2 linked regions of the Tenggerimyces flavus genome follow. The protein of the gene in region 1 binds, or shares a complex with, the protein of each later gene. Links are inferred from orthologs where the notes say so. Each region holds a gene or a part of one and is shown in the gene's direction. Other genes may lie near its edges. The genes, in order: mfd and uvrA.

Evidence for each region.
Region 2: the proteins of mfd (region 1) and uvrA are in contact, whole or in part, in a crystal structure (PDB 4DFC), measured with the Escherichia coli proteins. The link is inferred for Tenggerimyces flavus from one-to-one orthologs.

The regions. Positions count from the first base shown.
Region 1 is NZ_JAFBCM010000001.1:2,493,353-2,497,831, forward strand. What follows is about bases 296-4,471. They hold mfd (transcription-repair coupling factor), read left to right. Parts: upstream 296-623; coding sequence 624-4,271; downstream 4,272-4,471. Other genes in these bases: JOD67_RS11615 (pyridoxamine 5'-phosphate oxidase family protein), read right to left, coding at 296-358; JOD67_RS11625 (transcriptional regulator), read left to right, coding at 4,306-4,471. In the rest of the region: more of JOD67_RS11615, read right to left, coding at 1-295; more of JOD67_RS11625, read left to right, coding at 4,472-4,479. UniProt on the Escherichia coli protein: Couples transcription and DNA repair by recognizing RNA polymerase (RNAP) stalled at DNA lesions. Mediates ATP-dependent release of RNAP and its truncated transcript from the DNA, and recruitment of nucleotide excision repair machinery to the damaged site.
Region 2 is NZ_JAFBCM010000001.1:4,161,560-4,165,479, reverse strand. The notes cover bases 213-3,829. They hold uvrA (excinuclease ABC subunit UvrA), read left to right. Parts: upstream 213-611; coding sequence 612-3,629; downstream 3,630-3,829. Outside these bases: JOD67_RS19440 (hypothetical protein), read left to right, coding at 1-134. UniProt on the Escherichia coli protein: The UvrABC repair system catalyzes the recognition and processing of DNA lesions. UvrA is an ATPase and a DNA-binding protein. A damage recognition complex composed of 2 UvrA and 2 UvrB subunits scans DNA for abnormalities.

The DNA.
Region 1 (4,479 bases):
CGTCGTGCTGCCCGCCGGCGGCGTGGTAGATGTTGCGCAGCAGGTGGCGTAGTCCTTCGGCGTCGAGTCCGTCGAGCTTGTCGTCGGGTCCGGCGAGCTCGGTTGGGCCCTCGACCGCGACCCACTCCCAGCCGGCGCGGAAGACGAGCGTGGCGTACGGGTTCGCGCGGAGATTCGTGAGCTTCGCCGTACGCCCGCGGGCGACGAACGCGACCGTCGGCTCGCCGGTCGTCGGGTGGTCGAGGATGCCGGCGTTCACCACCGACACCGCCGACCGCCCGGCCGCGGGGCGCTGCGTGACGAGCACGGCCAGCCAGTGCTCCTGACTGCCGAGCTCACGGATCAGCTCGAGGCTCATGCCATCGAACGTACCGGACCCTGGTCCGCTTCGCCAACCGGCAAATGATCGTGTTTACACGGTGGATGGGCGCTTCACCTGGCGTCTACTCCGCGTAAAGCGGCAAATGATCATGTAAACATGATCATTTGTCCGCAGCGGGAGCGGCGTCCGGCAGTAAAGGGAGCGGGCATTGTCGGCGGGCTCGGATAGGCTGGAGAAGCAAGCCCTCACCCCCGTCGATTTCGTCGAAGGGGGCATTCTGTGCTGCCCTGAAGAGGAGCCCATGAGTCTCGCTCACCTCGTTGAGCTCACCACCTCCGACACCGCGCTGGGCGAGGCCGTCGCTCAGGCGCGCGACGCCGTGCCCGGCACCAGGCTGTCGCCGCTCGACCTCACCGCGCCCAAGGCGCTGCAGCCGCTCGTCGTCGCCGCCCTCGCGGCCGACGCGAACGCCGGCGGGGCGGGACGTACGGTGCTCGCCGTCACCGCGACCGGCCGCGAAGCCGAGGACCTCACCGCCACCCTGCAGAGCCTGCTCGGCGACGAGGACGCCGCCGCCTACTACCCGGCCTGGGAGACGCTCCCGCACGAGCGCCTCTCGCCGCGATCCGACACCGTCGGCCGCCGGCTCGCGATCCTCCGCAGGCTGGTCCACCCCGACGACGAGAACCCCAGCCCCAAGGTCGTCGTCGCGCCCGTCCGTTCGGTCCTCCAGCCGCAGGTGAAGGGCCTCGCCGACCTCGAGCCCGTCAGCCTTCACGTCAAGGACGAGATCGACCTCGAGGTCCTCGTCCGCAAGCTCGCGGCCGCCGCGTACACCCGCGTCGACCTGGTCGAGCGGCGCGGCGAGTTCGCCGTCCGCGGCGGCATCGTCGACGTGTTCCCGCCGATCGACGAGCACCCGGTGCGGGTGGAGTTCTTCGGCGACGAGGTCGACGAGATCCGCTACTTCAAGGTCGCGGACCAGCGTTCGCTCGGCCCGGCCGAGCACGGGCTGTACGCGCCGCCGTGCCGCGAGCTGCTGCTCACCGACGCCGTACGCGACCGGGCGGCCAAGCTCGCCGTCGAGCACCCCGAGCTCGAGGAGTTGTTCGAGAAGCTCGCGCAGGGGCACGCGGTCGAGGGCATGGAGTCGCTCGCGCCCGTTCTCGTCGACGACCTGGAGCTGCTGCTCGACATCCTCCCGCCGGCGACGCACGTTCTGGTGTGCGATCCCGAGCGGGTTCGGACGAGGGCGCACGACCTCGTCGCGACGAGCGAGGAGTTCCTGCAGGCGTCCTGGGCGGCGGCCGCGGGCGGTGGGCAGGCGCCGATCGACCTCGGCCCGGCCGCATACCGCAGCCTCGCCGACGTCCGCGGGCACGCGATGTCGGCCGACCTCGCGTGGTGGAGCGTCTCCCCGTTCGCCCTCGACGCCGAGACCACCACGGCTGCGCCGCAGCGCACCGAGATGGGCGAGCTCATCCAGCTCGATGTCGACATCGAGGCCGGCGCGATCGAGTCGCACGCGATCGGCGCCGAGGCCGCGGTCGCGTACCACGGCGACACCGAGCGCGCGCTCGCCGACATCAAGGGCTGGCTCGCCGACGGGTGGCGCGTCGTGTACGTCACCGAGGGCCACGGCCCGGCGGAACGTATCGTCGAGGTGCTCACCGGCGGCGATATCGCAGCCAGGCTTGCCAAATCGGACTTCGAAGAGCCCCAGCCGTCCGTCGTGCACGTGGTGTGCGGGCGGCTCGACCACGGGTTCGTCGCGCCGGCGTTGAAGCTCGCGGTGCTCGCCGAGGAGGACCTGGTCGGCCGCGCCGGACCGTCCACCAAGGACATGCGCCGGATGCCAACGCGGCGTCGGCGGACGATCGACCCGCTGGAGCTGAAGCCCGGCGACTACGTCGTGCACGACCAGCACGGGGTCGGCAAGTACCTCGAGATGGCCGAGCGCACGGTGGGTACGGGCGCGGCGCGGACGACGCGCGAGTACCTGCTGATCGAGTACGCGCCGTCCAAGCGCGGGCAGCCAGGCGACCGGCTGTTCGTACCGACCGACCAGCTCGACCTGGTGACGCGGTACGTCGGTGGCGAGGACCCGTCGCTGGACAAGATGGGCGGCTCGGACTGGGCGAAGCGCAAGGGCCGGGCACGCAAGGCGGTCAAGCAGATCGCCGCGGAGCTGATCAAGCTGTACGCGGCGCGGCAGGCGACGGAGGGGCACGCGTTCGGGCCGGACACGCCGTGGCAGCGCGAGTTGGAGGACGCGTTCCCGTACGTCGAGACCTCCGACCAGCTCGCGACGATAGAGGACGTCAAGGCAGACATGGAGAAGACGGTTCCGATGGACCGGCTGATCTGTGGTGACGTGGGGTACGGCAAGACCGAGATCGCGGTGCGCGCGGCGTTCAAAGCGGTGCAGGACGGGAAGCAGGTGTCGATCCTGGTGCCGACGACTTTGCTTGTGCAGCAGCATCATTCGACGTTCGCCGAACGGTTCGCGCCGTTCCCGGTGACGGTGAAGGCGTTGTCGCGGTTCCAGACCGACAAGGAGGCCAAGGAGGTCCTCAACGGTCTCGCGGCGGGCTCTGTCGATGTGGTGATCGGGACGCATCGGCTGCTGTCGAAGGAGGTCGGCTTCAAGGACCTCGGGCTGATCGTGGTCGACGAGGAGCAGCGGTTCGGCGTGGAGCACAAGGAGCAACTCAAGGCTCTGCGCGCTTCGGTCGACGTACTGACGATGTCGGCGACGCCGATCCCGCGGACGCTGGAGATGGCGATCACCGGCATCCGGGAGATGTCGACGATCATGACGCCGCCGGAGGAACGCCATCCAGTGTTGACGTTCGTCGGTGGGTACGACGAGAAGCAGGTGGTCGCGGCGATCCGGCGCGAGCTGTTGCGCGAGGGCCAGGTGTTCCTGGTGCACAACCGCGTGCAAACGATCGAGCGCGCGGCCGCCCGGATTCGCCAGCTGGTGCCGGAGGCGCGGGTCGCGGTCGGGCATGGGCAGATGAGTGAGCACCAGCTCGAGCAGGTCATGGTCGACTTCTGGGAGAAGCGGGCGGACGTGCTTGTTTGTACGACGATTGTCGAAGCGGGCTTGGACATTTCGAACGCGAACACGTTGATCGTGGAGCGGTCGGACCTGTTCGGGCTGTCGCAGATGCACCAGCTGCGCGGGCGGGTCGGTCGTGGCCGCGAGCGGGCGTACGCGTACTTCCTCTACCCGCCGGAGAAGCCGCTCACCGAGACCGCGCACGAGCGGCTGGCGACGTTGGCGCAGAACACCGAGATCGGCGCGGGCATGGCGGTCGCGATGAAGGACCTGGAGATCCGCGGGGCGGGCAACCTGCTCGGCGGTGAGCAGTCCGGGCACATCGCGGACGTCGGCTTCGACCTCTACATCCGGCTCGTGGGAGAGGCCGTGGCGGAGTTCCGCGGCGACGTTCCCGAGGAGGACAACGAGGTCAAGGTCGAGCTGCCGATCGACGCGCACCTGCCGCACGACTACGTGGACTCGCAGCGGTTGCGGCTGGAGATGTACCAGCGGCTGGCCGCCGTGCGGTCGCTGGATGAGGTCGCGGCGGTGGCCGAGGAGTTGTCGGACCGGTACGGCACTTTGCCGCAGCCGGTGGAGAACCTCCTCGAGGTGGCCCGCTTCCGCTTGAAGGCGTCCGCTGTGGGGCTGACCGACGTGACTGTGCAGGGAAACGCGATCCGCTTCGCGCCGGTGGAGCTGCGGGAATCGCAGGAAATGCGGCTCAACCGGCTGTACCCGCGGACGATCGTCAAGCGCCAGTTGCGCACCATCCTCGTTCCCCGCCCCGCCACGGCGCCCATCGGCGGGACGCCGTTGCGTGACTTGGAGCTGCTCAAGTGGTGCGGCGACCTCATCGACGCCATCCTCGTGGACGCTCCGGCGCCGGCCAAGAAGGCGTGATTCAGGTAGCCTGATCAGGGAAAGGAGGTCAACGATGGCAGCCGACGAACCCCGCCCAGCCCCACCCGGCGCGGGCTACGCCGCGAACCGCCCGTACTTCGTCGCGGACACCCTCGACGACCTCCACGGCCCGACCTCCGGAGTCGTGCACTTGGACGCGCGTCTGGACTGGTCGGGCGAGCCGGTGTACGACCTCGACGATCCCATC
Region 2 (3,920 bases), 1.7 Mb from region 1 along the record:
CGCGGGGTCTCCGTCCGAAGGACCAGTCGGACTTCGACGCCGCCTGGCCGATGCTGGCTGCCGAGGACCGGCGTTGGCTGCGGGAGGCGATCACGATGACGCAGCCGGACCACCCCTGGCTCGCTCGGATCTGACCTCTAAGGCCTTGTCTCCCACTTATCGCCTGACGCGCGATGCCCGACGCTCGTTGGAGACACGGCCTGGCCGCGATCTTTCCTCCGGCCGTTGGTTCGCCCGGTCCAGCCCGCCCTGGGCGCCAATGATCATGTTCACATGATCATTGGCCCTTTACGTGGGGTGGACGCCAGGTAATGGGGCCACTGGCCGGGTAAGGCGACCCCCAGTAGGAAAGGCACTTCGGTCTTTCGCAGGTCAATGTCGCCCACCAACACCTGAAATCCCGAGGCTGGTCCGCATGGCGAGACATCCGCCCTGGTCGACCGGCGGGAATGCGGGCCTCTCACATACCGTTGTCAAGGGTCCTTCTCTGCCGCCGACGGGACTTGTCGGTGGCCCCGGTTAGCATCGTGAACCCTGGAGTCTCCGGGTCCAAACCGGCGTGTCCAGGAAGCCCTGACCCGCACCGCACAGCCCAGGACGGAACTGCCGACGTGGCCGACCAGCTCATCATCCGAGGTGCCCGAGAGCACAATCTCAAGGACGTGTCTCTCGAGCTGCCGCGCGACGCCCTGATCGTCTTCACCGGCCTCAGTGGCTCCGGGAAGTCGAGTCTGGCCTTCGACACGATCTTCGCCGAGGGTCAGCGCAGGTACGTGGAGTCGTTGTCGGCGTACGCGCGCCAGTTCCTCGGCCAGATGGACAAGCCCGACGTCGACTTCATCGAGGGCCTCTCACCCGCGGTGTCGATCGACCAGAAGTCCACCTCGCGCAACCCCCGGTCGACGGTCGGCACGATCACCGAGGTCTACGACTACCTCCGGCTGCTGTACGCGCGGATCGGCCACCCGCACTGCCCCGAGTGCGGCCGTCCTATCGCCCGGCAGACCCCGCAGGCGATCGTCGACAGCATCCTCGAGCTGGAGGAGGGCGCGCGGTTCCAGGTGCTGGCGCCGGTCGTGCGCGGGCGCAAGGGCGAGTACGTCGAGCTGTTCCGCCAGCTGAGCACGCAGGGTTACTCCCGGGCGCGGGTCGACGGCGAGGTCTACCCGATCGGCGAGGTGCCGAAGCTCGACAAGCAGAAGAAGCACACGATCGAGGTCGTCGTCGACCGGCTGCAGGTCAAGAGCACCGCGAAGCAGCGGCTGACCGACTCGATCGAGACCGCGCTGCACCTGGGCGGCGGCCTGGTCACGCTCGACTTCGTCGACCTGCCCGAGAAGGATCCGCAGCGGGAGCGGGTCTGGTCGGAGCACCTGTACTGCCCGTACGACGAGCTCTCGTTCGAGGAGCTCGAGCCGCGCTCGTTCTCGTTCAACTCGCCGTACGGAGCCTGCCCGGCCTGCACCGGGCTCGGCACGAAGATGGAGGTCGACCCCGACCTGATCGTGCCCGACCCGAGCAAGTCGCTGGACGAGGGCGCGCTCACGCCGTGGTCGGGGCCGCAGTTCTCCGACTACTTCGGGCGGCTGATCACCGCGCTCGCGGAGACGCTCGGGTTCCGCACCGACACCCCGTTCGAGAAGCTGCCGGCGAAGGCGAAGAAGGCCTTGCTGTTCGGGCATCCCGACCAGGTGCACGTGCGGTACAAGAACAGGTACGGCCGGGTGCGCTCGTACTACACGGCGTACGAGGGCGTGATCTCGTACGTACAGCGCCGGCACGCCGAGGCGGAGTCGGACACCAGCCGGGAGCGCTTCGAGGGCTACATGCGCGAGGTGGACTGCCCGACGTGTGACGGCACCCGGCTGAAGCCGATCTCGCTCTCGGTCACGCTGGGCGGGAAGTCGATCGCCGCGTGGACGTCGCTGCCGATCTCCGACATCGCGGCGCAGCTGATCGAGCTGGACCTGTCCGCGCGGGAGAAGCAGATCGCCGAGCGGGTGCTGAAGGAGATCGGCGAGCGGCTGCGGTTCCTGCTCGACGTCGGCCTCGACTACCTGACGTTGGACCGTCCGTCCGGCTCGCTGTCGGGCGGCGAGGCGCAGCGGATCCGGCTGGCGACGCAGATCGGGTCGGGGCTGGTGGGCGTGTTGTACGTCCTCGACGAGCCGTCGATCGGCCTGCACCAGCGGGACAACCACCGGCTGATCGAGACGCTGATCCGGCTGCGCAACATTGGCAACACGTTGATCGTGGTCGAGCACGACGAGGACACGATCAAGACCGCGGACTGGGTGGTCGACATCGGCCCGGGCGCGGGCGAGCACGGCGGCCAGGTGGTGCACTCGGGCACGTTGGACGGGCTGCTGAAGCACCCCGACTCGATCACCGGCGCGTACCTGTCCGGCCGGCGCGAGATCCCGCTGCCCGCGATCCGCCGCCCACCGACGCCGTCGCGCAAGGTCACCGTGCACAAGGCGTACGAGCACAACCTCAAGGACGTCACGGTCGAGTTCCCGCTCGGCTGCTTCGTCGCTGTCACCGGGGTGTCCGGGTCGGGCAAGTCGACGCTGGTCAACGACATCCTCTACAAGTCGCTGGCCAAGCAGATCTACGGCGCCAAGGACGTGCCGGGACACCACCAGAAGCTCACCGGCACCGACCAGGTCGACAAGATCATCCACGTCGACCAGTCGCCGATCGGCCGGACGCCGCGGTCCAACCCGGCGACGTACACAGGCGTGTTCGACCACATGCGCAAGCTGTTCGCGGACACGCCCGAGGCGAAGGTGCGCGGCTACCTGCAGGGGCGGTTCTCGTTCAACGTCAAGGGCGGCCGCTGCGAAGCGTGCTCCGGCGACGGCACGATCAAGATCGAGATGAACTTCCTGCCGGACGTCTACGTGCCGTGCGAGGTGTGCCACGGGGCGCGGTACAACCGCGAGACGCTCGAGGTGCACTACAAGGGCAAGTCGATCTCGGAGATCCTCGACATGCCGATCGAGGAGGCGAACGAGTTCTTCGCGGCGATCCCGGCGATCTCGCGGCACCTCAAGACGCTGGTCGAGGTCGGGCTGGGGTACGTCCGACTGGGCCAGCCCGCGCCGACGCTGTCCGGGGGCGAGGCGCAGCGGGTGAAGCTGGCGTCTGAGCTGCAGAAGCGTTCGACCGGCCGGACCCTGTACGTGCTGGACGAGCCGACGACCGGCCTGCACTTCGAGGACATCCGCAAGCTCCTCGGCGTCCTGTCGGCGTTGGTCGATCAGGGCAACACGGTGATCGTGATCGAGCACAACCTCGACGTGATCAAGACCGCCGACTGGATCATCGACCTCGGCCCCGAGGGCGGCAACCGCGGCGGCATGATGGTCGCGGAGGGCACCCCGGAGTCCGTGGCGGCGAACGAGGGCAGCTACACCGGCCAGTTCCTCCGCCAAGTCCTCCCCGCCGAGGGCGTCCCCCACGGCCGGCGCGCGGCGGTGAAGAAGGTGGCGGCGAGCAAGTCGGCGGCGAAGAAGGCGACCACGACGACGGCCAAGAAGACGACCGCGAAGAAGGCGGTGGCCAAGAAGGCCGCGGCAAAGAAGACGCCGGCGAAGCGGACCGCCAAGAAGGCAACCGCCCGCTGAGCTGCCGGCCTACGCGACGACGCGCCTCTCCATCCAGGGGGTGGAGGGCGCGCGTGCCTGTGGGGAGCCGCGTCCCGCATCGTGACTTTACCCACGAGGAGGGCGTTCCCGGGCCAACGATCGGCCCCAGAACGCCCCCTTCGTGGGTAAAGTGCGCCGCCCGGCCGCCCCGGCTAGATCTACCTATGTCGGCCAGCGTCAATACGGCCGGTTGCGGACCCCGGCGGCACGGTTTCGGCAGGGCCGTAGAAAGAATGGGAACGTAACCACATCAGATGTTTCCACCCCGAC